One region of the Streptomyces sp. NPDC018045 genome, then DNA from elsewhere that is predicted to be linked to it. Evidence: riboswitches for the same ligand, from Rfam matches in the RefSeq annotation. Region 1 holds a riboswitch; each other region holds the start of a gene.
What was found. Region 1 has a riboswitch for cobalamin ahead of ACH4EB_RS33765 (hypothetical protein). Riboswitches for the same ligand answer to the same signal wherever they lie in the genome.
Positions count from the first base shown of each region.

Region 2: linked by a shared signal. The riboswitch ahead of ACH4EB_RS20885 (ABC transporter substrate-binding protein) and the one ahead of ACH4EB_RS33765 (hypothetical protein) in region 1 are both predicted to bind cobalamin.
Region 3: linked by a shared signal. The riboswitch ahead of ACH4EB_RS02465 (HoxN/HupN/NixA family nickel/cobalt transporter) and the one ahead of ACH4EB_RS33765 (hypothetical protein) in region 1 are both predicted to bind cobalamin.
Region 4: linked by a shared signal. The riboswitch ahead of metE (5-methyltetrahydropteroyltriglutamate--homocysteine S-methyltransferase) and the one ahead of ACH4EB_RS33765 (hypothetical protein) in region 1 are both predicted to bind cobalamin.

Region 1 covers NZ_JBIRFL010000029.1:20,308-27,468, forward strand. Annotated here, with positions in the region: gene ACH4EB_RS33755 (bacteriocin fulvocin C-related protein) at 1-530, opposite strand, end outside; gene ACH4EB_RS33760 (cytochrome P450) at 613-1,944, opposite strand; cobalamin riboswitch at 2,413-2,632, shown strand; gene ACH4EB_RS33765 (hypothetical protein) at 2,834-3,724, shown strand; gene ACH4EB_RS33770 (cysteine synthase family protein) at 3,721-4,743, shown strand; gene ACH4EB_RS33775 (ATP-grasp domain-containing protein) at 4,740-6,089, shown strand; gene ACH4EB_RS33780 (MFS transporter) at 6,082-7,161, shown strand, end outside.
Region 2 covers NZ_JBIRFL010000008.1:205,546-212,706, forward strand. Annotated here, with positions in the region: gene ACH4EB_RS20870 (hypothetical protein) at 1-698, opposite strand, end outside; gene ACH4EB_RS20875 (ABC transporter ATP-binding protein) at 695-1,537, opposite strand; gene ACH4EB_RS20880 (FecCD family ABC transporter permease) at 1,534-2,580, opposite strand; gene ACH4EB_RS20885 (ABC transporter substrate-binding protein) at 2,586-3,584, opposite strand; cobalamin riboswitch at 3,622-3,743, opposite strand; gene ACH4EB_RS20890 (Mov34/MPN/PAD-1 family protein) at 3,782-4,204, opposite strand; gene ACH4EB_RS20895 (amino acid permease) at 4,307-5,782, opposite strand; gene ACH4EB_RS20900 (DUF2017 domain-containing protein) at 6,125-6,760, opposite strand; gene clpS (ATP-dependent Clp protease adapter ClpS) at 6,760-7,119, opposite strand.
Region 3 covers NZ_JBIRFL010000001.1:586,408-593,568, forward strand. Annotated here, with positions in the region: gene ACH4EB_RS02445 (L-tyrosine/L-tryptophan isonitrile synthase family protein) at 1-473, shown strand, start outside; gene ACH4EB_RS02450 (ABC transporter ATP-binding protein) at 605-1,390, opposite strand; gene ACH4EB_RS02455 (iron chelate uptake ABC transporter family permease subunit) at 1,660-2,982, opposite strand; gene ACH4EB_RS02460 (ABC transporter substrate-binding protein) at 2,982-4,040, opposite strand; cobalamin riboswitch at 4,284-4,497, shown strand; gene ACH4EB_RS02465 (HoxN/HupN/NixA family nickel/cobalt transporter) at 4,495-5,712, shown strand; gene ACH4EB_RS02470 (VOC family protein) at 5,909-6,409, opposite strand; gene ACH4EB_RS02475 (DoxX family protein) at 6,863-7,161, opposite strand, start outside.
Region 4 covers NZ_JBIRFL010000009.1:238,546-245,706, reverse strand. Annotated here, with positions in the region: gene ACH4EB_RS22455 (aminotransferase class III-fold pyridoxal phosphate-dependent enzyme) at 1-456, opposite strand, end outside; gene ACH4EB_RS22450 (3-phosphoshikimate 1-carboxyvinyltransferase) at 456-1,964, opposite strand; cobalamin riboswitch at 2,876-3,105, shown strand; gene metE (5-methyltetrahydropteroyltriglutamate--homocysteine S-methyltransferase) at 3,272-5,593, shown strand; gene ACH4EB_RS22440 (hypothetical protein) at 5,774-6,160, opposite strand; gene nrfD (NrfD/PsrC family molybdoenzyme membrane anchor subunit) at 6,157-7,161, opposite strand, start outside.

The DNA of each region.
Region 1 (7,161 bases):
TCCGGGAGGCGCGCGTACACGGCCCGGCGCCGCGGCATCGGCAGCGCGGTCACCTCGCGGTAGCCGGTGGGGAGCCGTTCGAGCCCGGCGGCCCACTCCTCGGCGCCGGCGGCCGTCATCCGACGGCCGGGCGAGGCCATGGCCGGCGCGGCGAGCCCACCGGAGACGAGGAACGCGCCCAGCGCCAGGCCCGGCACGGCCTTGAGGAGTCTGCGCCGGTCGCCGTGCACGAGTGCGTCGGTGCGGTTCAGGGCCCGGGCCACCCGCAGCGAGCCGACCGGCCCCAGAAGGCGGCACAGGCGCACCGACAGGGCCGGGCCCGTCCAGGCCCGTACCCGGTCGCCGTCCACGGCCAGCAGCGTCGGCGCGAACGGCGGGTCGTCGCCCAGTGCCCGCCGCCGCAGGGCACGGACGGGTTCCTCCCCGAGTCCCACCATCGTCAGCCGGTGGTGGGCCAGGCCGCCGATTCTCGCGGCCGCATCGCCGCACACGCCGCAGCCCGCGTCGAACGCCAATAACCACTCCGTCATGGCCACTCCCCTGCTCGCACCGGTACTGCCGCCCCATGCATACCCGGCTTCACGGCACAACAGGCCCGTCAGAAGGCGTAGTTCACCGATGGGGCACGGTGTCACGCGGGCTCACGAGCATCTGGATGTCATCGGCCGCCCACAGCACGAACCGTTCGATCGGCGTCACCCGGTGTCCGGGCGCGGGCCGGAAGCGGAAGCGTTTGAGCAGGACGGCGAGGACCAGTTCGGCCTCCACCATGGCGAGTTGGGCGCCCTCGCAGCTTCGCGGCCCGATGCCGAACGGGATGTAGGCCAGCCGCGGCCGCTCGGCCACTTCCCGCGGGGCGAACCTTTCGGGTACGAACTTCTCGGGCTCGGGCCAGTAATCGGGGTTCATGTGGACGGCCCAGAACGGGTAGAAGATCGTCGTCCCGGCGGGGATCTCGTGGTCGCCCAGGACGAGGGGCCCGGTCGTCTCCCGCGCGCCGTAGGGGCCGGGCGGGTAGAGCCGCATCGCCTCTTTCAGGACCATGTCCAGGTAGGTGAGGCGCCGCAGATCGGCGTACTCGGGCACCGTGCGGTCGCCGAGGACCCGGTCCAGTTCGGCGGCGACACGTTCGGCCGCCTCGGGGTGGCGTCCCAGGAGGTGCAGGGTCCAGGAGACGGCCACACCGGTGGTGTGGTGGGCGGCCAGCAGCGTCACCATGACGGTGTCGCGGATCCGCGCCGGGCGCTCACCGGCCTCGACGAGCGCCCCGATCAGATCACTGCGGTCCGTGCGGCCGCCGGAGCGGTGCGCCGCGACCGCCCGGTCCACCGTCTTCCGCAGGTGGGCGAGGGCCCGGGCCGCCCGCTCGGCCCGTTCCTCCGGCGTGCCCGGGACCGGCACCTGGTACAGCCGCCCCAGGTACTCGGTGAGCACCTCCTCGAAGGCCGCGACGACGCCGTCCGGGTCCGCGGCCTCACCGTCCAGCGCATAAGCACAGATCATCCGCAGCGACAGCGCGGTGAGGTCCTTCTGCAGTGCGACGGGCCCGCGGCCCGCCCGCTCGTCCCAGCGGTCCGCGAGGCCGGTCGCCAGCGCGGTGAACCGTGCGCAGTGACGTTCGTGGGACGGGCGCCCGGCCAGCACCGACAGCAGGACGCGTCGCCAGGGCGTGTGCTCCTCGGCCGGCAGCACCTGGAGGTTGCCGGCCTCGCACAGCGGGTCCAGGAACGCGAACAGCCGCTCCGGCCGTTTGTCGATGTGGGCCGTGGCCTCCAGCAGTACGGGGTCGGCGACCGACACGGCCGTCTCCGCGCCCGGAAGCTGGAACCGCACGACGGGCCCGTACTCCGCGTGCAGCCGTAGCTGGTAGGTGTGCAGTCCGCCCGCCGCCGCGACCGCTCCCACGCCGCCGTCCGGCCGGGGCTCGGGACCAGGGATACGCATGGCCAACGCCTCCTGTTCGGCAGCCCGTTGCGCCGTGCGGAGGACCCGCACGGCGGGGGTGCGGCCTCCATCATCATCCGTCCCGGGTTCGCGTGGCAGGAAGGCGGTCAGGACGGTCAGGTGGCCGCAGGGCCGGTCCCGGCCGCCGCCGAACGTCCGGGAAGGAGCCCGATGACGGCCCTGGGCCCGCCTCTCCTCGTCCCGGGGCTCCCACGCGGCACCTCCAGCCGGGGCCGCCGGCTCGAACCGTTCCCCGGGCACGGCGAATGAATCTGCCGCGGGACCGTGCCGACCCGAGCCGAGGTGACATGTTTGAGCCGGGTCACAGGTGGTGTGCTGCACGGCAGGGCCCCAGGTGACAGGCGTCCGCGGGCGGCGATCCCGTACTGCACACATCGCGCGCCCTGTCAGCGGTGCCGATCGAGACAACCACGCAGGTCTCCCTGTTGCGGTGGCCGAAGCGCCTCTACGCTGATGTGCGCAGTCGGTTCGCGCCACCGTGGCGCGTCGTAAGAGGGAAACCCGGTGGGAATCCGGGACTGTCCCGCAGCGGTGAGTGGGAGCGAAGGCCGCCAACAGCACCGGACCCGGCCGAAGGGTGCGGGAGGCGGCGGCCGGAAGGTGTCGCCGGAAGGCCCGGCCGACGTGCCCACGAGTCCGGATACCTGCCGACCGCGCGCGTGCGGGCACGGACGCACGCGCTGTCCACGGTGACCTCGAGGGCTGGGTCGGCGGTGCGGGCGGAGCGGCGCGCGTACGGCGCGCCCGTCCTCTTCACTCACCGGTCATTCCCCGGACCGGGTGCGGCGAGAGAGGGCGTGTTCGTGACCGAGGCATACCTCCGGGGCGGCCGACGGCCTGCCCAGGCACGGCCGTGGTGCGGTGACCGATGCTGACCGCGTCCGGTGGCGCATCGGCGGGGTGCGTCTCCGGCGTCTGCCAGGGGACGCTGGGCGAGCTCTACCAAGGCCCGTCGCACTCCGGTGGGGACGGTGACCGGGACATCGCGATCGTGTCGTTCCCCGTCGACCGCCACTCCTGGGTGTACTTCACGCCGGGCGCCGCCCCCGGGAACGCACCGCCGCTCGGTGAGAAGGCGGCGACGGCCGCGCGGCTCTTCCTGGAGCACTCCGGCCTGACGCTGCCGCCCGGCCGCTGGAGCACCCACTCGGACCTGCGCGTCGGTGTGGGCATGGCCAGTTCGACGGCCGACATCGTGGCGACGCTGCGCTGTCTGTTCCGGGTCTTCTCCCTGCCGTACGACACGGGGGCCGTCCTCCGCGTCCTGTCGGCGATAGAGCGGGCCGACAGTGTGTTCCTCGACGAGTTCGCGCTCTACCTGAGCGGCCGGCACCGCGTCGTACGGCGGCTGGGCACCGGCATCGGCTTCCACACCGCCTTCGTCATGGAGCCGGGCACGGTGGACACCGCCGCGGTCACCCCGCTCCTGCGGCGGCACTACCGGCGCTGCGCCACCGAGTACGAGAAGTGTCTGACCGACCTCCTCAAGGGCTTCGCCTCGGGGGACCCGGCCGCCGTGGCCCGGGCCGCGACCTTCAGCGGAGCGCTGTCCCAGGAGGTGCTGCCCAAGCACAGCTTCGACGCCGTACTGGCCCACCGCGAGGAGTTCGGGGCGGACGGCCTCTTCGTCGCCCACACCGGCTCCCTCATCGGCTACCTCTTCAGCCGCCGTCCGGCGCCGGCCCTGAAGGGCGAGCTGTCCGCCTTCTTCCGGTCGCTCGGCCACCAGTGCTCATTCGCCCAAGGAGGCTACGCGTGACGCACCCCCACATAGCCGATGCCCTGAAGATCCCCGACCTCGTCCGGCTGTCGGACGGCATGGTGCTGCTGCGGTTCGAGTCGATGAAGATCTACTCGGCGCTGGCGGCCGTCCGGCACCTGCTCGACCGGGGCACCATCCGCCCCGGGCAGACCCTGATCGACAGTTCCAGCGGCATCTACGCCTACGCCCTGGCGCTGGCCTGCCACCGCTACGGCCTGCGGTGCCACATCGTGGCCTCGACCACCGTCGACGCCACGACGCTCGCCCAGCTCGAAATCCTCGGCGCGACGGTCGAACAGGTCAGACCGTCCCGGAATCTCAAGCTCGACCAGGAACTGCGGGTCCGGCGGGTACGGGAGATCCTCGCCGAGCGGCCCGGCGTCCACTGGATGCGCCAGTACCACGACGACATCCACTACCTGGGCTACGGGGAGGTCGCGGACCTGGTGGCCACGGCGCTGCCGGACCGGGCGCTGACCGTCGTCGGCGGGGTCGGGTCGGGGGCCTCGACCGGTGGCCTGGTGGCGCATCTGCGGCGCCGTGATCCCGACGTCCGGCTGGTCGGGGTGCAGCCGTTCGGCAGCGTCACCTTCGGGAGCCAGGACCACCACGACCCGGAGGCGATCATCGCCGGTATCGGTTCCTCGATCCCGTTCGACAACGTCCGCCACCAGTTGTACGACGCCGTGCACTGGATGGACTTCACCCACGCCATGTCCGGCGCCGTCGCCCTGCTGCGCGAGCACGCCGTCTTCGCCGGGCTGTCCACCGGCGCCGCGTACCTGACCGCCGCGTACGAGACCCGCCGCCACCCCGACCGGCTCCATCTGGTGATCGGAGCCGACACCGGCCACCGCTACGTGGAACGGGTCTACGCCCGCCACCGGGAGGCCGCGGACCTGACCGCGCTGAAGCCGACCGAGGTCGGCGGTCCCGAGGAGATGTCCATGCCCTGGTCGACGATGGCGTGGAACCGCGCCCCCTGGCCGTTGCCCCGTAAGGAGACCCGCGCATGACCGTGGTCTGCCTGGAATCGCTCACCTTCGGGCTGGGCCGCCTGGCGCGCGCCGCCGGGCGGCTCGGCGAGCCGCTGCGGCTGCTGACCCGCGACCCCGCGTACTACGCGCACGAGCTGGAGAGGCTGCCCGCGGACGCCGTCGAGGTGGTGGAGACCGACACCTTCGACACGGAGCTGGTGGCAGAGCTGCTCGGCCGGACCCCGGACCTGCGGGGCCTGATCAGCTCCACCGACACCTGGATGCTGGTCGGCGCCGCACTCACCGCCCGCTTCGGCCTCCCCGGCCTCGACCCGTCCGTACTGCGGCTGGCCCGGGACAAGGCCGCCGTACGGGACCGGCTGTTCGCGGCCGGCCTGACCCGGTCCCGCGCGGCCGAGGCGGACAGCGGCGACCCGGCGACGGCCGAGCTGCTGGTGAAGGCCGTGGGCCTGCCGGCGATCCTCAAGGACACCGCGGGCACCGGAAGTCAGAACGTCTGGCTGGTACGGGACGAGCGCGAGCTGGACGCGGCGCTGGCCGAGGCCGCCGGGCGGGAGCTGAAGGGCCGCCTCTTCGCCGAGCCGTACTTCTCCGGCCCCGTGTACAGCGCGGAGACGCTGACCTGGGCGGGACGGACCCGACTGCTGGGTGTCTCCAGCCGGCTGATGTCGCCCGAGCCGCACTTCCGGGAGGAGATCACCGCGTTCCCCGTCGCCTTCCCGGAACCGCGCCGGGCCGCTCTGGAGCGGTGGCTGGACGAGGTGCTCGCCGCGATCGGCTACACCGACCGGTTCGCCCATGTGGAGTTCGCCCTGACCACGGCCGGTCCGGAAGTGGTGGAGATCAATCCGCGGATCGGCGGCGCGCTCGTCGGTGAGGGGCTGTGCCGGGCCCTCGGCGTCAACGTGTACGAGGCGATGGTCGAGGCGGCGCTGGGAGTCCGCCCCGGGCTCATGGACGCGGCGCTGCCCGGCGGCCCCGCCTCGGCCTTCGTCCTCGGCTACCCGCAGCAGCCGGGGGTGTTCACCGGCGTCGCCGGACTCGGCCGGCTGCCGGACATGCCGGGCTCCCCCGCCTGGTACCCGGTCAAGCGGGTCGGCGATCGCGTCGAGCACCTGGGGGACAGCCGCGGCTACGCGGGGATCGTCTACGCGGAGGCGGAGACCGCCGAACTGGCCACCCACTGCGCCGTCGCGGCCGCCAACGCCGTACGCGTCCTGACGGAACCGTTCTCTGCGGCGGACGGAGCGGACGGGACGGACGCGTTGGGCGGGACGGACGAGGCGGGTGCGGCGGGTGGGGCGGACGCGGCGGCCCCTGCGGGTACGGCGGTCACAGCGGCGCACCGGGCCTCCGGTGGCTGAACGCGACGGCGGCGGCCGCGGGTTGCGCGCCACACTGTCCACCCTGACCGGGCCGCTGCGCTTCCTGCTGCTCAGCTCCTTCCTGATTCCGCTCGGCAGCTTCATGGTCCTGCCGTTCATGTCGGTCTTCCTGCACGAGCGGCTGGGGATGGGGCTCGGGGCGGTCGGTGTGGTGCTGGCCGCCGCGTCCCTCGTGCAGTTCTCGGGCGGGGTCCTCGGAGGGGCGCTCGCCGACCGGGTGGGGCTGCGGCGCACGATGGTCTGGGCGCTGGTGGTGCGCACGGCGGGCTTCGCGGCGTTCCTGGCGGCGCTGCGCTGGCCCCCGATGGCGGTGGGGGCGCTGATCCTGACCTGCTGTGGCGCCGCGCTGTACCTGCCGGCCAACAAGGCGTACCTGGTGCACGGTGTGGCCGAGGAGCGCAGGCCGGGGTTCCTTTCCGCGGGCAACGCGGCGCTCAACGCGGGGATGGCCGTGGGGCCGGTCGTCGCGGGCCCGTTCGTGCTGTCGTCCCCCGGCCCGCTGTTCGCCGTGGTGACGGCGCTGTTCGCCGTGGTCGCCGTGGGACACGCACGGCTGCCGGCCGTGGGGCGGGAGGAGGAGCGCCGCGTCCACGTTCCCGCGGCCGGCCAGGGGCTGCTGGCCGGGATCGCCGTCCTCCCCTTCGTCGCCAACGGCCTGGCGTTCTACCTGTACTTCCACTTCCAGCACTACCTCGCCGTGTACGCCGTGGCGCGGGCCTCCAGCGAGTTCTACAGCCTCGTGCTCCTGACCTGCTTCGTCCTGGTCATCGTCGTCCAGCCGCTCGCCTCGGACGGCATCCGGCGGATGAGCTACCCCGTCGCCCTGGCGGTCGGATTCGCGGGGCTGGCCGCCGGGATGGCGGTGCTGGCGTCGGGGACGCGGACCGCCCTGCTGGCGGGCGGCGTCCTGATCACGCTCGGCGACATCGTGCTCTTCCTGAAGAACGACCTGGAGGCCCTGCGCCGCAGTCCGCGTTCGGATGCCGTGGTCTTCGGGCAGCAGCGGCTCGCCGCGGGGCTGGGGGCCGGTGCCAGCGGCGTCCTGGGCGGG
Region 2 (7,161 bases), on a different contig from region 1:
GCGGTCGCGCAGCCGTGGGCCACTCCCCCGCGCAACTGCCGCAGCCCGGCGTGGGTCCGCTCCCGCAGCGCGTCGGCCAGGGGCAGCAGGTGGCGGGTGAGGACGGTGTTCTGGAGGGCCCGGACGGTGACGTTCGGACGATACGGGCCCGTTCCGTCGCCCGGCCCGCCCGACCCATCCAACCCGCCCAGACCGTCCGTGCCCATTCCCGTGCCGGTTTCCGGGCCCGTCCCGGGTGCGTCCACGGTGCGCAACGTCCGCAGCCGGACCTCGGCGATGCCGTGCCCGGGGTCCGGCCGCAGGAGGACGTTCTCGGGCCGTACGTCCAGGACGTGGCCGGTCAGCGCCCAGTGCAGGACGGCCGCCGCGGTCACCCGGCCCGCGTAGACCGCGATGAGAGTGAGGGCGGCGGCGTGCGCGGTGCGGTGGCCGCTGCCCTGGTGCTCGGTGTCCAACAGGCGGGACAGTTCCGGGCCGTACGGGTCGAGCAGCCGGTCGGCGGCGAGCCAGCCGGTCCCGCCGGGCGGCGGCGCGCCCAGGCCGAGGTGGTAGCGGGGGCCGTGCGCGGCGAGTGCGGCGAGCGCGGCGTGCGGACCTTCCGTGCCCCCGGGAACGGCTTGCCGAGTGGCGGCCTGCCGGAGGGCGGCCTGCTGACAGGCGGTCGGCCGGCGGGCGGCCGCCCCCTCGTACGCGCTCACCGTCGCCCCGCCGTGCGGGCCTTCGCGTCCGGCGGCAGGTACACCACCGTCGGCGCCCCGGTCAGCGGGTGCGCGCTGACCTCGGCGGCGACCCCGTACACGTCGGCCAGCAGGTCGGGGGTGAGGACCTCGTGCGGCGTTCCCTGGGCGACGACGCGGCCCGCGCGCAGCACGTACAGGCGGTCGCAGTAGTACGCGGCGAGGTTGAGGTCGTGCAGTGCGAGCAGGGTGCTGGTGCCCAGGCCGGCGACGAGGGCGAGAACGTCGAGCTGGTAGCGGATGTCGAGGTGGTTGGTCGGCTCGTCGAGGACGAGCAGGGACGGCTGCTGCACGAGTGCCCGCGCGACCAGGACGCGCTGCCGTTCGCCGCCCGAGAGCGCGGCGAAGGAACGGTCGCGCAGCTCCGCGACGCCCACCCACGCCAGTGCCCGGTCGGCGAGGGCGGTGTCGGCCGCCGAGTCGGTCTCCCAGAAGCGCTTGTGCGGGGAGCGGCCCATGGCGACGATCTCGCGCACGGTCAGCTCGAAGGTGCCGCTGCCGTCCTGGGGGACGGTGGCGACGCGCCGGGCCCGCTCCTTGGCCGTGAACCCGGCCAGGTCCCGGCCGTCCAGGGTGATCCGGCCGTGGGTGGGGGCCAGGGTGCCGTAGACGCAGCGCAGCAGGGTGGTCTTGCCGCTGCCGTTGGGCCCGACCAGGCCGACCGTCTCGCCCGGGGCGACGTGCAGGTCGGCGCCGTCGACGAGATGACGGCCGTCGACGCCGTACGACAGGCCCTCGGTCCGCAGTTCGGCGGGGGCGGCGCCCGCCGGGGTGTCCGTGTCCGTGCTCCGGCCGCTCATCCGGTGATCCCTTCCGTACGGGTGGTGCGGCGCAGCAGCCACAGGAAGAACGGGCCGCCGGCCAGGGCGGTGACCACCCCGACGGGGATCTCCTGGGAGCCGGCGACGGTGCGGGCCAGCAGGTCGGCGAGGACGACGAAGACCGCGCCCGCCAGCGCGACGACCGGCAGCAGGGCGCGGTGCGAGGCGCCGACGAGCATGCGGACGGCGTGCGGCACCATCAGCCCGACGAAGCCGATCGACCCGCTGGCCGCCACGAGTACGCCGGTGACCAGTGACGCGAGGACGAAGACGGCGGCGCGGAAGCGGCCGGTGTCCAGGCCGAGGACGGTGGCGCCCTCCTCGCCCACGAGCAGCAGGTCGAGCGGCCGGGCGAGGGTGAGCAGCAGGGCGAGACCGGCGAGCAGCACGAGGGCGGGCAGCCACAGGGTGTCCCAGCGGGCCTGGCCGAGGCCGCCCAGCGTCCAGAACATGAGGGACCGCAGGTGTTCGGCCCGGGCCGAGGTGACCAGGACGAGGCTGGTCAGCGCGGAGAGGATGTACTGCACCGCGACGCCCGCCAGCACCAGCCGTCCGGTCGTCATGGTGCCGCCGCGCCGGGCCAGGGCGTAGACGGCGACCAGCGCGCCCAGCGATCCGGCGAAGGCGGCCAGCGGCATCGCGACCGCGCCGGCCAGGCCGCCGCCGACGCCGAGGACGACGACCATGACGGCGCCGGTCGAGGCCCCGGAGGAGACGCCGAGCAGGAACGGGTCGGCGAGCGGGTTGCGGACCAGCGCCTGTAGGACGGTGCCGATGACGGCGAGCCCCGCGCCGACGACGGCGCCGAGCAGGACGCGCGGCAGCCGTACGTCGAGGACGATGGTCGGGAACGGGCCGGCGGGCGCGTCCCCGGTCAGGATGCGCAGCACGTCGCCGGGCGGGACGCGGACGGAGCCGAGGACGAGCCCGGCCAGGCCCGCCGCGAGCAGGGCGGCGGCGAGCACGGTCAGGACGAGGGTGTGGCGCAGGCGGCGCGGCGGTGCCGCGGTCGTGCAGGTCACCGGGGCTACTTGACGGCGTCGGGGTGAAGCTGTCCGGCCAGCGACCGGACGGCGTCGGGTACGCGTACGCCGAGTACCGCGCTGGACAACGGCAGCACCGCGAACCGCTTGTTCTTGATGGCCGGTACGTCCTGGAGCGCGGGGTCGTCGAGCAGCCGCTTCTTCTTCGCCGCGACGCTGATACCGCCGTAGTCGTAGATCACGATGATCTCGGGCTTGCGCTCGACGATCTGCTCCCAGGACACGTCGGCCCAGGTCTTGGCCCGGTCCGCGAAGACGTTGCGGCCGCCGGCGAGGGAAATGATCTCGTTGCCGATGCCCTGGCCGCCCGCGGTGTGCACGGCGGAGTCGCCGCTGTCGTAGACGAAGACGGCGGCCGGGTCGGTCCCCTTCAGCTTGTCCTTGGTGGCGGCGATCGTCGTCTCGGCCTTCTTGACCAGGGCTTCGGCCCGGTCGCGTACGCCGAAGGTGGCGCCGACCTCGCGGATCTCCTGGGCGAGCTGCCGAATGCCGGTCCTGCCGTGGGAGCAGTACTCGACGTTCAGGCGGGTCTTGATGCCGGACTTCTCCAGCGCGGCCCGTTCGCGGCCCTCGCCCTTGTCGAAGGCGCTGGCGTAACCGCCGTAGACGAAGTCGGGGTTGGCGCCGAGCAGCGTCTCGTAGGAGGGGTATCCCTTGGCGAGGACCTTGACGCTCCGGTAGTCCTTCTCGTACTGCGGCAGCACCTTGTCGTCGAGGTAGGCGGTGCCGGCCAGCCGGTCCTTGAGGCCGAGGGCGAGCATGATCTCGGTGGTGTGCTGGTTCATGGTCACCACGCGCTCGGGCGGTGCCTCGAAGGTGGTGCGTACGCCGCAGTTCTCGACGGTGTACGGGAAGCCGGCCGTCTTCGCCGTGGCCCCGCCGGGCGCCTTCCCGTCGCCGTCGGTGCCGCAGGCGGCGAGCGGCAGCAGGAGCGCCGCCGCCGTGAGCGCGCGCAGCGCGCCGCGGGACCTGGATCTGGCCATGGCCGTGCCTCCTCCGGGGGATCCGCGTCCCCTGGTCGGTGTGCTGAGGGCGGCAGGTCAGTTCCTGGCTTCCAGGCATGCGGCCTGGTCACAGTGGCGGGACCGTCCCGGATTCGCACCGGGTTCCTGGGTCCTGCCGCCCGAGGTGATGCGGCACAGTGTGTCAGGTGCGCGGGCGGCGTCCGCCGCCGCGGTGCTCAGTAGGCGTCGACGACCTCGACGTCTTCTTCCGTGACCACGCCGTCCACGATCCGGAACGAGCGGAACTGGAACGGTCCGGCGTCGTCGGTGTCGGCCGTGGAGACCAGGACGTAGTGGGCGCCGGGCTCGTTGGCGTAGGAGATGTCCGTACGGGACGGGTACGCCTCGGTGGCGGTGTGCGAGTGGTAGATGATCACCGGCTCCTCGTCCCGGTCGTCCAGCTCGCGGTAGAGCTTCAGCAGGTCCGAGGAGTCGAACTCGTAGAAGGTGGGCGAGCGGGCGGCGTTGAGCATCGGGATGAACCGCTCGGGGCGGCCGCTGCCCTCCGGACCCGCGACCATGCCGCAGGCCTCGTCGGGATGGTCCTTGCGGGCGTGGTCCACGATCTGGTCGTACAGAGCCTTGGTAAGGGTCAGCATGGGCCCAAGAATAAGCAGGCGGGCCGGTGCGTACCGAAGGTTGGTACGCACCGGCCCGCATGCTGGACAGGCACGGAAAGTCCGCCCCGGAAGGGGCCGTTCTCAGTCCTGGTCGCCGCTCTTGCCGGCCGCCGCCGCCCCCACGGCGGGAGCGGCCGGCCTGGCGAACATCTCCGGGTTGCGGGACTTGAGCACCAGGTAGCTGACGCCCAGGACCAGCGCCCAGAACGGCGCCGCGTACAGCGAGACGCGGGCGTCCGGGTCCACGCCCATCATCACGATCACCATGCCGATGAAGGCCAGCGCGAAGATCGAGGTGTACGGGGCGCCGGGCGCCTTGAACTCGGACTGCGGCAGCTCACCGCGGTCGGCCTTGGCCCGGAACCGGAGCTGCGACAGCAGGATCATGATCCAGGCCCACATACCGGAGATCGTCGCGAAGGAGACGACCAGGTCGAAGGCCTTGCCCGGCCACTGGTAGTTGATCCCCACGCCGAACAGCATCATCGCGACGGAGACGCCGGTGCCCCAGGTCGGCAGGCCGTTCTTGCTGAGGCGGGTGAACAGCTTGGGCCCCTGGCCGTTGAGCGCGAGGTCGCGCAGCATCCGGCCGGTGGAGTACATGCCGGAGTTGGCCGAGGACAGCGCCGCGGTCAGCACGACGAAGTTGACGATGGCCGCGCCGGCCGGCAGGCCGATCTGCTGGAAGGCCGCGACGAAGGGGCTCACGCCCGGCTTGAAGACGGTCCAGCTCACGACGGACAGGATGATGATGAGCGCGCCGATGTAGAAGAGGCCGATCCGCCACGGCACGGTGTTGATGGCCTTCGGCAGGACCTTCTTCGGGTTGGTGGCCTCGCCCGCGGTGACGCCGACGAGTTCGACCGCCAGGAAGGCGAACATCACGATCTGCAAGGTCATCAGCGTGCCGCCGATGCCCTTCGGGAAGAATCCGCCGTCCGACCACAGAAGGCTGAAGGAAGCGGTGTCACCGGCGTCGGAGAAACCGATGGTGATCACACCGAGACCGATGAGGATCATGCCGATGATCGCGGTGACCTTGACCATCGAGAACCAGAACTCCAGCTCACCGAAGAGCTTCACGGAGATCAGGTTGATTCCGAACAGGGCGACCGTGAACACCAGGGCCGACGCCCACTGGGGTATTCCCTTGTTCCAGTACTGCACATAGGTGGCTGCTGCAGTCACTTCCGTGATGCCGGTGACCACCCAGAACAGCCAGTACGTCCAGCCGGTCACGAATCCCATGAACGGCCCGAGGAATTCACGGGCGTACTCCGAGAAGGAGCCCGACACCGGGCGGTACATGAGCAGCTCGCCCAGCGCCCGCATGATGAAGAAGATGACCAGGCCCACGATGGCGTAGGCCAGGATGATGCTGGGTCCCGCTTTGGAGATCGCCTTGCCCGCTCCGAGGAACAGACCGGTTCCGATGGCGCCACCGATGGCGATCATCTGGATCTGCCGGTTTCCCAGCCCCCGCTGGTAACCCTCTTCCGAGGCAGATCCCGCGGCGTCGCTGCCGCCGGCTTTCTTTTCGACCTGCACAGAGGTCATGTGTGGTGCGCCCTTCTCCATTCCGACCCGGTCTGTCCGGATCGGGTTCCGATCCCCCCGGATGGAGTTCCTGCACGCCGACGGTCGGCCGGCCAAGCGCTCCCGGAGTGACAGGGGTGGCGTCACTCACGGCAGGTCGTGAACATCTATCACGGCCCCTTGGACATCTACCAGCGATGTCTTGGAGCCGAGCACAAGAAAAGTAGGATAAGTGCTGGAATGGGCTGCTGGGTAGTCAGGGTCGGTGACGCGATCGTTATCCGGATTTGAGCGTCCGTTGAGCGGGCGCCGCGCGGGGGAGTCCGGGGACGTCGCGCCGGAGCCGGGTCCGCCGCTCGTACGTCAGGCCGTCAGCGTCTCGATCAGGCTCTCCTGGAGGCCGCCCAGCCACAGATAGGCCATCACCATGGGCTTGCGCGGGTCGCTGTCCGGCAGCCGCAGCAGCTCGCCGCTCTCGTCCTCGTCGGTGACCTCCAGACGGGTGCCGATGGCCAGCCGCAGGTCGTTCAGGGCCCCCAGCCACTGCCGCGACTCGTCCGGCTTCAGACGCAGCACGGCGCCGTCCACGGAGCCCTCCCCGCCGGCGTCCGGCCCGTCCGCGCCGCCCGGCCCGCCGACCGGGCCGAGCGCGTCCAGGGCCCGCACGACCGCGAGCGCGTCCTCGCGCTTACGGGTCCGCAGGTCGTTCTCCGTGTAGCGGCGGAACTCGGCCGCGGCGGCGTGCGTGGCGTCGTCCGGCACCTCGTCCGGGCCGCCGTACGCGTTCGGGAAGAGCCGGGCCAGCGCCGGGTCGGACGGCGGCTCGCTGGGGCCCTCCGTGAACAGCGCGGCGAGCGGATCGGCGCCCTCGGCCGTCTCCTCGCCCGGGCCGATCAGCTCCATGAGCTGGACGGCGAGGCTGCGCAGGATGGAGATCTCGACCTCGTCGAGGGGGGCGGCCGCGCCGCCGCCGGGCAGGGGCTCGAAGTGGCCGGCCATCAGCGGTCCTGCGTGAGGGTCGCCCACAGGCCGTACCCGTGCATCGCTTGCACGTCGCGCTCCATTTCCTCGCGGCTGCCGCTGGAGACGACCGCCCGCCCCTTGTGGTGAACATCGAGCATGAGCTGCCTGGCCTTGCCCTTCGAGTAGCCGAAGTACGTCTCGAAGACGTATGCGACGTAGCTCATGAGATTGACGGGGTCGTTGTGCACCAGCGTGACCCAGGGCACGTCCGGGTCGGGCACCTCGGACGGTGCCTCGCTGGACTCGGGGCGTTCGATCTCCACGGGGGCGCTGAGCGCGCAGCGCGTCGATCGAAGGGCGATGGTGGCAGACGGGTCGGCGCTCACGGTGTCCATGCTGCCACCCGTGGTGGGGCATCGCACAAACGGCCCGGGGAA
Region 3 (7,161 bases), on a different contig from region 1:
CCGAAACCCGCGGAGCGGCCGCCAACGACGGCATGCGCAGCGGCCACGGCGGTCGCGACAGCGATAGCCGTGGCGAGGGTGACAGCGATGGCGAAACACTGCGCCTCTATCGCGGCATCACCCGCTTCCTCTTCGAGGACAGCACCGGATTCGAGGGCACCCGCTCCGCCCTGCAACGTGCCTGCCGCAGCCGCGCCTACAGGGTCATCCAGCGAAGCCGCGCCTGGGGCGCGCTGATCGCCGAGCACCATCCGGACGCCGTACGGCTGTCCATCCACCCGCAGCCGCGCGGCGCGGCGAAGTTCGGCATCCGGCTGCTCGACGCACCCGACGTGTGGATGACGCCCTGGCACGCGTGCGTACTGCGGGACGCGGACGGCGGTGTACGACTGATGCGCGCGGCGGACGCGGCACAGCGCGGGCGGCTCGTCCACCGGGACGGCCACCCCAGCCACTACGTGCGCGAAGACTGATCGGATCGCCTCGTGCACGGAAGCCGATCGGACCGCCACGCGTACGGGAGCCCCTCCGGCCACCACGACTACACGGCCGGGCGGCCGGCACCGGATCAGCTACCGGCACCGACCCGCCTAACGGCACCGGCTCAACCACCAGCGCCAACGGCCCCGCGCTGATCGACGGCGATCAGCGGGTCCCCCGTCAGCGGGTGGTCGACCACCGCCGCCCGCACCCCGAAAACCTCGGCCAGCAGCTCCGGCGTCAGAACGTCGCGCGGCGCGCCGGACGCCACCACCGTCCCCTCGGAGAGCACGTGGAGCCGGTCGCAGACCACGGCCGCCGCGTTCAGGTCGTGCAGCGAGACGAGCGTTGTACAGGCCCGGCCGCGCAGCAGGGCCAGCAGCTCGACCTGGTGCCGTACGTCCAGGTGGTTCGTCGGCTCGTCCAGTACGAGGACGTCCGGGGCCTGGGCGAAAGCGCGGGCGAGCAGGGCCCGCTGCCGCTCCCCGCCGGAGAGCGCCGAGAACCGCCGCCCGCCGTGCTCCGCCAGCCCCACGTCGGCCAGGGCGCGGGCCACCGTCTCCCGGTCGGCGCGGTCGTCGCCCGCGAATGCCCGCTTGTACGGGGTGCGGCCCATCGCCACCACCTCGTGGACGGTGAGTTCGAAGTCGCCGCCGCGTTCCTGGGGCAGGGCGGCGATGTGCCGGGCGGTGCGCGTCGGCGGCATGGCCCGGATGTCCTCCCCCGCGAGCAGCACCCGGCCCGCTTCCGGGCGCAGATGCCGGTAGACCGTACGCAGCACCGTGGACTTGCCGCTGCCGTTCGGACCGACCACCCCCGCGATCTCGCCCGGCGCCGCCATCAGACGCACCCCGGCCACCACACACCGGCCGGCGTAGGACACCCGCAGATCCTCGATGTCGATCCGCAGACCGTGGCCCGTGGTCGTGTCCGTAGCCATGCGCGTCGGCGTGTCCATCGTCGCCTCCGTGGGCGTGTCCATCGCCGTCTCCGTAGCTGTGTCCGTAGCTGTGTCCGTAGCCATTTCCGTAGCTGTGTCCGTAGCCGTATCCGTAGCTCTGTCCGTCACCGGGCCCGTAACGGCAGCCGCGGCGCCCACACCCGTAGGCCCGCTCCCGCTCACGTCCCCATTCCCGTCCCCGCCCCCGTTCTCCTCCCCGCTGACGCTCTCGCCCCCGCTCACGTCCCGCCCCCCAGCCGCCGGTCCAGGACGTACAGCAGCACCGGCGCGCCGATCAGCGCCGTCACCACGCCCACGGGCAGTTCCTGGGTATCCATGGCGGTACGGCACACGATGTCCACCACCACCAGCAGGAGCGCCCCGGTCAGCGCGGCCAGCGGCAGCAGCCTGCGGTGGTCGCCCCCCACGATCAGCCTGCACAGATGCGGCACCATCAGCCCCACGAAGGCGACCGCCCCGGACACCGACACCAGGACGCCGGTGAGCAGGCTGGTCACCACGAACAGCGTGCGGCGCAGCCGGACGACGTCCACGCCGACGCTCGCCGCCGTCTCGTCCCCCATCGTGAGCGCGTTCAGCGCGCGGGCCCGCGCCTGGAGGACCAGCAGCCCGGCCGGCACGGCGAGCGCCGGCAGGACGAGCGTGCCCCACGTGGCGCCGCCGAGGCTGCCCATCAGCCAGAACAGCACGCCGCGCGTCTGCTGCTCGTCCCCGGCCTGTAGGACGAGATAGCTGGTGAACCCCGCCAGGAACTGCCCGATGCCGACCCCGGCCAGCACCAGCCGCAGCGGCGCGAAGCCGCCGCCCCGGCGGGCCAGCGTCCACACCAGCGCGAACGAGGCGAGCGCCCCGGTGAAGGCGGCCAGCGACAGACCCACGCCCCCACCCAGGCCGAACGTTCCGCCCGCGCCGAACACCCCGCCCGTTCCCGCCATCGCGCCCGCGCCCAGCACGATCGCGGCCACCGCGCCGAGCGACGCACCGTTGGAGATGCCCAGCAGGTACGGGTCCGCCAGCGGGTTGCGCACCAGCGCCTGGGTGGCCGTACCGACGAGCCCGAGGCCCGCGCCGACCAGCGCGGCGAGCAGCGCCCTCGGAACGCGTAGCTGCCAGACGATCAGGTCGTCCGTACCCGGCCGGGGCGGCTCACCGCCCAGCCGCCGGAACACCACCGACCACACCTCGGCCGGAGCGATGTCGGTGGCACCGAGCGCGACGGCCGCGGTCAGCGCGCCGAGCAGCGCGACCAGCAGACCGATGGCGAGCCATACGGTACGAGCCGCGCCTACGGCTCCCGTAGGGGCAGCGTCCGGGGCCGTACGGTCCGACCCGTTACGCTCCTCGACCCGCTCGGCCTGCCCGGCCTGCCCGGCCCCCTCGGCCCGCCCGGCTGACTCGGACCGCTCGGCCGACTTGGCCCGCTCAGCCGGCTCGGCCCGCTCGGACGTCTCGGCCCGTCCGGACGTCTCGGCCCGTCCGGCCGACTTGGCCCGCCCATCCCGCTCAACCTGATCGGCCCGCTCAGCACCGAACGGCGCCATCAGCGGCCCGCCCCGGACGTGGCCAGCCGGTCCGGGTAGAGCGTCTCCGCGATCTGCCGTACCGTGTCGGCATTGCCCACCCCGGCGATGGTCGTCCGCTCCGAGCCGATCCGAAGGAATTTTCCGTCCTTCACCGCCCGCAGCCCCGCCGTGGCCGGAAACTCCTTGAGAAATCTCTCGGCCTCGTCGAATGCCTTCTCGTTGGCCGCGGCGCTGCCCCGGTTCCGTACGCCGAGTTGAATCCAGTCCGGGTCCTTGCCGACCACGTCCTCCCACGACACCGGCTTGAAAGCGCTCGCGCAGTCCGCGAAGACGTTCCGCGCCCCGGCTTCGGTCAACACCGCGTTCGCCACCTGGCGATTGCAGACCGCGACGGGCTGTTTCGTCCCCGCGTCGAAATCGAAGAAGAAGTACGACGGCCGCTTCGCCGCGGGCACGTCCGCGAGGGCCGCATGTACCGAGGAGACCTTCTTCCGCATCTCCCTCACCAGTTGCGTCGCACGCTGCGAAGTGCCCGTGACCTGCCCGAGCCGCTGAATGTCGCCCTCCACCGCCGACAGATCCCGCTGCGGCACCTTCTTGCGCGGCGCGCACGCCGTCGACGCCAGATAGACGTGCTTGATGCCCGCCGCGGCGAATTCCTCCTCGGTCGGCCCGGTCGCCGCTCCACCCATGGTGCCCATGGAAGCGAACGTGTCGATATAGACGTCGGCTCCGGAACCGAGCAGCTTCTCCTTCGGAATCACCGTCTTCCCCAGCACCGGGACACGCTGCGCGCGGGCATCGAGTTCAGGCGGCAACGTGCCCTTTCCGGGCGGGAATCCGGTACCGATGACCCGGTCACCCGCACCCAGCCGGAGCAGCATTTCCAGGCTCGCCGCATTGCTCGTGACGATTTTCCGCGGCGCCTCGGTGAACGTCGTCCGCCGCCCGTCGCAATCGGCAACCGTGACGGGAAAGCCTCCCGCCGCGCCGCCCGAACCGGCCGATCCGCCCGCAGCCGTACGCCCGTCACCACTGCCGCAACCAGTGGCCAGCGCGGCCACCGCCAGCACCACCACTGACGCCGCCGTCGTCACCGATCGCTTTCCGGTCACCGACTTCACCAGACCCACGCGAGGACGCATACGTCCGCTCTCCCTGCCTCTCGACTGCCCACGGCCCGCGTATACGGGCCCAGGACCAGGTAGTCGAGCGGACGGCGCCCCGGGTTCCCGCCATGTTGGTCCGATGACCTTGTCCGACGCCCCTGTCCGATGACCATCCAGCGATCATGACCATGACCATGTGGCCAGCGGGCGTTAGAGTGTCCGGGCCGTGGTGTCGGGAAGACCGGTGAAGACCTTCGGGTCCAGACCGGAGCGGCCCTCGCCACTGTGATCGGGAAGTTCCCGCCCCTTTCCGTACGCGCCGGGCGCCCGTACGGAGCCACTGGCCGCAGCCCGCGGCCGGGAAGGCAGGGGCGGGCGCGTACACCCGTCAGCCAGGAGACCGGCCACGGCATCTCACGAAATGATCCACGAGGTGCTGGAGCGTGACCACCGGATGCCCCTGTCCGCCGATTCCCCTACGCCGTCCCCGACTTCTCCGCCAACCCCTCCCCCAGCCGCAACGTCGTCCCCCTCGCCTTCCCCCTCCCCGCCCCTTCTGCCCGGGTTTCGCTGGCGGCGCCAGGACACCGTGCGGACCGCGGGCCTGATGGCGGTCATAGCCGCCCTGCACGTCGTCGCCTTCGGTGTGCTCTTCCTGCTGGTCGTGCCGCAGCACTACACCGTGGGCTCGCAGGTCTTCGGGGTCGGCCTCGGCATCACCGCGTACACCCTCGGCATGCGGCACGCCTTCGACGCCGACCACATCGCCGCCATCGACAACACCACCCGCAAACTGATGGCCGACGGCAAGCGCCCGGTCTCGGTGGGCTTCTGGTTCGCGCTCGGGCACTCCAGCGTGGTCGTCGCCATGGCGGCCCTGGTCGCCGGCGGCGCACAGTTGGCCGGCACCCTGCTCGACGACGGATCGAGCGCCCACCAGGTGCTCGGCACCGTGGGCACCACGGTCTCCGGCGGCTTCCTCTACCTCATCGCCGCCCTCAACCTCGTCGCGCTGGCGGGCATCTGGCGGGTGTTCCGCGCGATGCGGCAGGGCCGGTACGACGAGACGGAGCTGGAACAGCACCTCGACTCCCGCGGCTTCATGAACCGCGTACTGGGCCGCTTCACCCGCTCCATCACCCGGCCCGGCCAGATGTACCCGCTCGGCCTGCTCTTCGGCCTCGGCTTCGACACCGCGACCGAGGTGACGCTGATGGTGATGGCGGGCAGCGGCGCGGCGGCCGGTCTGCCGTGGTACGCGATCCTGGTCCTGCCGCTGCTCTTCGCTGCGGGGATGAGCCTGTTCGACACGCTGGACGGTACGTTCATGAACTTCGCGTACCAGTGGGCGTTCTCGAACCCGGTACGCAAGGTCTACTACAACCTCACGATCACCGGCCTGTCGATCGCCGTCGCCTTCTTCATCGGAACCATCGAACTGGTCACCGTCCTGCACGAGAAGCTGGGCCTCACCGACGGCCTCACCGGCTGGATCTCGTCGATCGACCTGGACAACGTGGGCTTCATCATCGTCGGCCTGTTCGTGGTCGTCTGGGCGGCCGCCCTGGCGTACTGGCGGCTGGCCGGGGTGGAAAAGCGCTGGTCGGCCCGGGCGACGGAGGGCCGGGAGGCCGCTTGACCTAGGAGGCGCGGCGGCTGGGGGGCGGTAGGTCGCTTGGCGTGCGGGGGCGCGGAGCCGGGATCGGAAGGCTGCTTGGCCTACGGGGACGCGGAGCCGACCCGACCACGCGTACCCCGCTCTCAAGCTGCCGACCCGGGCGCCGCGCCCACCTTCCCCTTCGCACCGCCGACCCGGGCGCCGCGCCCCCTCCCCCTCAAGTCGCGGAACCGGCCGCCGCGCCCGTCTTCACGTCCCGCCCCCAGCGCGCCAGCTCGGCTTCGAGGTCGAGCGGACGGAGCCGGTCCGGTTCGTCCGGCCCCGGCCAGTCCTCCCGCGGCACCCGCCACATGACCTCGAACTCGTTGCCGTCCGGATCCTTGGCGTACACCGACTTGGACACCAGGTGATCGGTGGCGCCGACCAACGCGCCCCGCTCCGCCAGGTCCGCCGACACGTCCGCCAGCTCGCCGAGGGTGCCGACCTCCCAGGCCAGGTGGTAGAGCCCCACCCGCCCATGCTCCGGCCCGGGCGCCGCGGCGCCGACCGCGAACAGCCCGAGGTCGTGATCGTTCGCGGTCCCCTCGGCCCTGAGGAACGCGGCCCTCCCCGGGATCTCGCTGTCCACCCGGAACCCCAGCGCCTCCGTGTAGAAGTCCACAGCGCGCGCCACGTCCCGTACGTAGAGCACCGCGTGATTCAGCCGCCGCACCGCCACGTCAACCCCTCACCTTCCGCTTCTCCACTCACGTCGCTTTCGCTTCCTTCAAGTCCGCGTGGTCCCGGCCCGAGGACGTTTCCCCCGGCTCTGGCCCGACGTCGCTTTCCTCGGCAGCCGGCCCGACGTCGCTTCGCCGACCGCCGGCTCGGCGTCGCTTCGCCGACCTCTCGTGGACCTACGTGCCTGCACGTGGTCGTACGTGTCTTCACTCGACCCCGTGCGACCCCACGTGGGCCCATGCGGCGTCATGTGGGCCCACGCGGCTTCACGGGCCCCCCACGGCTTCAAGTGACCCCCACGGCTTCACGTGGGCCACGCCGTTTCACGTGGCCTCACATAGACCGGCACATAGCCCCGCGCGGCTCACATGACCGCACGCGCCCCCGCAGCCTCACGTACGCCAACCGCCCCCACGCGGCCTCACTTCACCCAGTTCCACCCAGCTCAGCCTCAGTCGCGTACCAGCAGAATCACGAACGCCGCGACCACGCCGAACACCAGGGCAGCCACCCCATATGCGAGCCGGTGCGTACGCAGCACCGGGAGCAGCCGGTCGACCGCGTAGCGGCCGGGCCCGGTCAGCGCGAGGGCGCCCGCGCCCGCCGTGAGCAGCAGCTCGTACTCCACGCCCTCGGGCGCGAAGAAACCACCGCCCCACTTCACCGCCAGCGCGTTCACCATCGTTCCGACGACCGCCGCGCCCGCCAACGGCGTCAGCAGCCCGAGCACCAGCCCGACGCCGCCGAGCG
Region 4 (7,161 bases), on a different contig from region 1:
GTCCCCGAAGCCGCTGTAGGTCTTGAACTCCGCGCGCCAGGTGAGCGCCAGCGCCCCGGCCGTCTTGCCGTGGAAGCCGTAGCGGAAGCCGACCACGGCCCGGTGCCCGGTGGCCGCGCGGGCGATCTTCAGCGCGGACTCCACCGCCTCCGCGCCGGTCGTGGTGGGCAGCACTGCGGGCTCCGCGTACGGGGACAGCGCGCCGATCCGCTCGACCATCCGCCGGCGGGCGTCCGAACCCAGCTTGCAGCCGGTGTGCGCCAGGCGGCCGGCCTGAGCCGTCACGGCGGCGATGACGTCCGGGTGCTGATGCCCCAGGGTCGCCGCGCCGCTTCCCGCGGTCCCGTCGAACCAGGCGGTGCCGTCCTCGGCGTAGAGCCAGGGCCCGCTGCCGCCGCTGAAGGCCGGCCCCAGGGTGCTGCCCGTGGACCGCGCCTCGGTACTCGCCTCACTCATCATGCCTCGGGGTCCTTTGCGATCCGGGCGCCGACGGCCCGTTGCACATCGGCGAAGTCGGGAAATGACGTGCGGTGACAGGCGCCGCCGCGCACCGTGGTGCGCCCCGGCAGGCACCCCGCGAGCGTCGCGGCGGCCATGGCGATCCGGTGGTCCTCGAAGCCCGGCACCACACCGGCGCGCAGCGGCGCGCCGCCGTGCACCGTCAGCCCGTCCGCCGCCACCTCGATCCGGGCGCCGAAGGCTTCGGCCATCCGCGCCGTGGTCGTCAGCCGGTCCGTCTCCTTGAAGCGCAGTTCCTGCGCGCATCCGATCCACGATGTCCCGGGCAGCCGGGCCGCGACCAGGGCCAGCAGCGGCACCTCGTCGATCAGCGCGTGCAGCAGCCAGGGCTCGTCCACCCGCACGGACTCGACGGCGTCCAGCCCTCCCCGGACCACCACGGTCCCCACCGGCTCACCGGCCCGCGGGCGTCCCCCCTCGGTGCTTCCGGTCCCGCTTCCGTCCCCGCACTCGGGCGCGTCCCCGCGCCCGTGCTCGTACGCGTAGGAGATGTCCGCCCCGCCCCGCCGCAGCACCTCGAAGAATCCGGTCCGGGTCGGGTTCAGGCAGACGCCCGGCACCCGCAGCGTACCGCCGTCCCCCCACAGCAGATGCGCGGCCACGGGATACGCCGCGAGCGACGGATCGGCCGGTACGTCGATGCCTCCCGGCACCTGGAACGCCCGCCCGGCCCACACGAGTTCGCTGTCCCCCTCGTCCAGCTCACCGCCGAACGAAGCGAGCATCCGCTCGGTGTGGTCCCGCGAACGCACCGGGTGCCGTACGGTCCCGGGCAGGCCGGCGGCGGCCAAGGCCAGCAGTACCCCGGACCGTGCCTGCGCGCTCCCCACGCGTAACTCCACCGTCCTGCCGGGCCGGCACACCGGTCCCTTCACCCAGACGGGCAGGCAGCCGTCGTCCCCGAGATACGTGATGTCCGCGCCCAGTTCGGCCAGCGGGTCGACCAGCCAGTCCATCGGCCGGTGCCGCAGTACGTCGTCGCCGTCCACCACCGCCGGGGTGCCACTCCCCGCGAGTACGCCGATCAGCAGCCGGGCCGCGGCGCTCGACCCTCCGGTCTCCACGTACGGCACGCCCTCGGGCCACCGGGCGACATCCGGGTGCTCCCGTACCCGCTGCGGCACCGGTGCCGCACCGCGCCGCACGGTCAGCGTGGCGCCGTCCGCACCGGCCACGACCTCCACGCCCAGCGCGCGCATCGCCGGCAGCAACGCGCGTACGGCGCCGCCCACGTTGGCGTTGCGCACCGTCAGCACCTCGGGTGCTCCCGGAAGCAGGGCCGCGAGCAGGGCCCGGTGACTGACCGACTTGTCGCCCGGCACCCCGACGCTCAGCGCACCGGCACCGACGGCCGCCGCGGCCCGCCCGCCGTCCACCACCAGATCCGCCGATTCGGTACCCGGCTTGTCGAATGTCTTCCGGGTCCCTCTCCGGGCGTCAAGCACACCTTGCTCCTTGTTCCTGGACACCGGGTTCAAAGTCGCCCGGGACACCCGCCTTGCAGTCGGCATCACCATGACGGCACGGGGGATTCACCGCGTACGGCAACGTGAACGCCTCACCGACACCGCATCAAGAAGGGGAAAAACCCCTCGGTCAAAACCGCGGTCGCCGCGGCGGACCGGAATGTCCGGCAGATGCCGGGGACGGGGATTCGATGGTCAGGGCTCGATGGACAGGACTCAATTGACGGTCACCCCTCCCCGCGGTACGGCAAACCATGGGCAAGGCCCCCGTGGCGAGGCCGACTCAACCACCCGTACAGAGCAACTGTCAATGAATAGTTGACCACTTCATCAAGTCCCCCACACCCCCCGGCCCCCAAAGAAAACCATCCTTCCCCCACGCGCCCCACCGCAATCCCACCGCCACGCAAAAGGTTCCCGGAAACCCCTCGAACCCCGCTCCGCAGCCCGTCACCACCACCCACCTGACACCTCGCGCACCCTCTCCCCAGGCCACCACGCACCCACCACGACCGCGCCCGGCCACTCCCACCACCTCATCCACAAACTTCCCACCGGAAGCAACAGCGAGAAATACAGCGACCAATAAGCGGCACAGAAACACCCTCGGCGGCGGTGCCGACGACGCCTTTGCCGCATTCGCAGAACGGTGCGCCGCCCGGATGGCCGATGCAGCCATCCCGGAATCCCGCTTCAGCCGCGGTGAACTCACGATCGGGCGAGGCGCGCGACGAGGCAACGCCCCACCCGAATCGGCCCGGCAGGGTTTTCTGTTGCGGTGTGGCGGCGGAGGCACAAGGGCCGCCCGACCCGCCCCGCCGGCTCCCCTCGTGTCCCATCTCACGCGCCGCCACACGAACAGGTCTGTCCGTACGAGGGGTGAGGGACCTACTCTGTCCGGTGCAACTGGTTCGCCCTGTCCGCCAGGCAGGTGCGTCGCAAGAGGGAACCCGGTGGGAATCCGGGACTGCCCCGCAGCGGTGAGCGAGAACGACCGCCGTCATACGCACTGGATCCGGGCCGCGGATCCGGGAAGCGACGGCCAGTAGGTGCCCGCCGGACGAAGGTCCGGCAGGCGTGCCCGCGAGTCCGAAGACCTGCCCGTTGCCCGCGTGCGTCCATACGTGCGCGGACATTCCGGTGACCTCGAGGGCGGGTCGGCGTACACATCAGACGAGCACGCGTGCCGTTCGGCGGCGCCGGGTGGCCCGTCCGGTGCGTCATTCCTTCGCGTTCTCGTCCCGTCACCGGGACTCGGAGAAGAACACGTCCGCGAAGGAGATTCCGTGACAGCGAAGCCCGCAGCCGCGGCAGCACGGGCCACCGTGTACGGCTACCCCCGCCAGGGTCGCAACCGGGAACTGAAGAAGGCCGTCGAGGGGTACTGGAAGGGCCGCGTCAGCGCGGACGCGCTGACGGAGACCGCGAAGGACCTGCGCCGTTCGAACTGGCAACAGCTCGCCGACGCCGGCATCCACGAGGTACCGACCGGTGACTTCTCGTACTACGACCATGTGCTGGACACCAGCGTCATGGTCGGAGCGGTCCCGGAACGGCACCGCCCCGCCGTCGAGGCCGACGCCCTGGACGGCTACTTCGCGATGGCGCGCGGCACGCAGGACGTGGCGCCGCTGGAGATGACCAAGTGGTTCGACACCAACTACCACTATCTGGTACCGGAGTTGGGCCCTGACACGGTCTTCACCACCGACTCCGCCAAGCAGGTCGGCGAGGTGCGGGAGGCGCTCGCGCTCGGCCACGCGCCGCGCCCGGTCCTCGTCGGCCCGGTCACCTATCTCCTGCTGGCCAAGCCCGCCCCGGGTGTCGCCGCCGACTTCGATCCGCTGACCCTGCTGGACCGGCTCCTGCCCGTCTACGCGGAGGTCCTGGCCGACCTCCGTGCGGCCGGTGCCGCGTGGGTGCAGCTCGACGAGCCCGCCCTGGTGCAGGACCGCACCCCGGCCGAACTCAACGCCACCGAGCGCGCCTACCGCGTCCTCGGCGGCCTCGACGACCGCCCGAAGCTGCTGGTCGCCTCGTACTTCGACCAGCTCGGCGAGGCCCTGCCGGTGCTCGCCAAGAGCCCCGTCGACGGTCTCGCGCTGGACTTCACCGAGGCCGCCGCGGACAATCTGAACGCGCTCGCCGCCGTGGGCGGCCTGCCCGGCAAGCGGCTGGTCGCCGGTGTCGTCAACGGCCGCAACATCTGGCTCAACGACTACGAGAGGTCGCTGGGCACGCTCGGTACGCTGCTGGGCCTGGCCGACCGGGTCGACGTGGCGGCCTCCTGCTCCCTGCTGCACGTGCCGCTCGACGCCACCGCCGAGCGGGACATCGACCCGCAGGTCCTGCGCTGGCTCGCGTTCGCCCGGCAGAAGACCACCGAGATCGCCACGCTCGCCCGCGCACTCGCGCACGGCACCGACACGATCGCCGCCGAACTGGCCGCCAACCGAGCCGCCCTGGCGTCCCGCGCCGGTTCCGCGATCACCCACGACCCCGCCGTACGGGCCCGTACCGCCGCCGTCACCGACGCCGACGGCCGCCGCTCGGCGCCCTACGCGCAGCGGACCACCGCGCAGCGGGCCCACCTGGGCCTGCCCCTGCTGCCGACCACCACCATCGGCTCCTTCCCGCAGACCGCCGAACTGCGCACCGCCCGCGCGGATCTGCGCGCGGGACGCATCGACACGGCCGGGTACGAGGAGCGCATCGAGCACGAGATCCGCGAGGTGCTCTCCTTCCAGGAGCGGGCGGGCCTCGACGTCCTCGTCCACGGCGAGCCCGAACGCAACGACATGGTGCAGTACTTCGCGGAACAGCTCACCGGCTGCCTCGCCACACAGCACGGCTGGGTCCAGTCGTACGGCACGCGCTACGTCCGGCCGCCGGTCCTCGCGGGCGACATCTCACGGCCCGAGCCGATGACGGTGCGGTGGACGCGGTACGCGCAGTCGCTCACCGACCGGCCCGTCAAGGGGATGCTGACCGGCCCGGTCACCATGCTCGCCTGGTCCTTCGTCCGGGACGACCAGCCGCTCGGCGACACCGCCCGGCAGGTGGCGCTGGCCCTGCGGGACGAGGTCGCCGACCTGGAGGCGGCCGGCACCTCGGTCATCCAGGTGGACGAGCCGGCCCTGCGCGAGACACTGCCGCTGCGCGCCGCCGGCCATGCCGCCTACCTCGCCTGGGCCACCGCGGCGTTCCGCCTCACCACCAGCGGCGTACGGGACCGTACGCAGATCCACACGCACATGTGCTACGCCGAGTTCGGCGACATCGTCCGGGCCATCGACGACCTCGACGCCGACGTCATCAGCCTGGAGGCCGCCCGCTCCCACATGCAGGTGGCCCGGGAACTGGCCGAACACGGCTACCCGCGGGAGGCCGGGCCGGGCGTGTACGACATCCACTCGCCCCGGGTGCCGAGCGCCGAGGAGGCGGCGAGCCTGCTGCGCAAGGGTCTCGGAGCCATCCCGGCCGAGCGCCTGTGGGTCAATCCCGACTGCGGTCTGAAGACCCGCGGCTGGCCCGAGACCCGCGCTTCGCTGGAGAACCTCGTCGCCGCCGCCCGGACCGTCCGGGCGGAGCTGCCGCCCTCGGCCTGACCTGAGCCGGTGGCGGTGGCGGCGAGGACCTCGGCTCCTCCGCCGCCTCCGGTTCCGCACGGACGACCGGGGCTGAGGGGCCCCGGTGTGCCGCCGGGGTGAGGGCCCCGGCCGCAGAACGGGCGGGCGCGGAACGGAACTGAGGCTGCTCCGCGCCCGCCCGTGACGTCCTGAAGGCGGTCAGCTCTCCCCCGCGCTCTCCAGGACGATTTGCAGCTCGACCTCCTGGTCGCCCGAGACCGTGCCTTCCGTACGGACGGAGAACGCGCGCGTCAGCACGTCGCGCAGCCGGTCCACCGCCAGGTGGCTGCCCTGGAGGTCGGCGGTGACGGTGGCGGCCAGGCCCACGCTCGGCCGGACCTCGCCGCGTACCTCCGAGGTTTCGAAGGTCTCGGTCCAGACGGTCGGGTGCCCGGGCTGTTTCGGCTCGTCGTGCGCGGTGTCGCCGGCGGCCCGGTCGGAGTCGAAGCAGCTCCGCAAGGTGCTGAACACGGCCTCGGCGTCGGCCGGGGACTGTGCGCTGAGCACGACCTGGGCCGGCTCGTCGTTGTGGGGTGTGCGGGTCATGTGGGCTGTGTCCTCTCCGCGCTGTGCGTTGGGGTGGTGCGGCGGGCTTCCTTGGCCGCCCGTTGGGGTACGACGGTGTACTTCGGGTCCTCGGCGGAGGCGATGCCGGCCGCGAAGACCCCGAAGCGGGTGCACGCGGAACCGGCGAGCAGCGCCAGGCCGCTCGCGGCGGCCAGCGGGCGTGAACGGCCTCCGCACACGGCGCCCACGGCGGCTCCGGCCGCGGTGAGCGTCCTCGCCGTACGGAGCAGCGTGCCGGCCCGCCCCGCGCGGTAGGTTTCCGCGACCATGCCGAGGCGCCGTTCGGCGGCCTTGGTGACCGCTTCGTCGGCGGCCGCGGCCAGTACCGCGGCGCAGCGGGCGGGCGCGGTCTCCCGTGCGGGGGCGACGACGAGCGCCATCCCGCAGGCGGCGGCCGTCGCCGACGCGGCGAACAGGTACGGGAGTTCGCGGTGGGCGCCGTGCCAGGCGGGGACGGCGGTGTCCGCCGCGAGGACCGCGGTGTAGGTGGCGACGGCCGGTCCGAGGAGCGCCGCGGCGCCGGTCGCCACGGCGCCCGCCCGGGGCAGCCTGCCGGTGACCGCGGCCGCGGCCGCGGCGCCCGCGGCGGGCCCGTAGGCGGCCAGCAGCCAGGAGCCGACGCTCATCGGCGAGGTCGGCTTGAGGACCCGCAGCATGTTCCCGAACCGGCCGGGTCTGCCGAGGTCGTTGACGAGCGCCGCGGTGGACAGGGAGACCGCCGCCAGGGAGGAGACCTTCATCGCGGTGGCGGTGGTGGCGCGGCCGGTCGCGTGGGCTCCGGCGGCCAGCACCGATCCGGCGCCGGCCAGGCCGCCGAGGAAGAAGTACCCGGCGATGTCCCGGGCGCGCCAGGCGGGCGCCTTGATGACCGGTCTGCCGTAGTACGACGCGAACTCGGCCGGCGGTGCCATGAGCTGCTCGCCCCGGCCGCGCTTGCCGCCCCGGCGTCGTCCTCGGCCGTCGCCCTCTCGGCCCGGCCC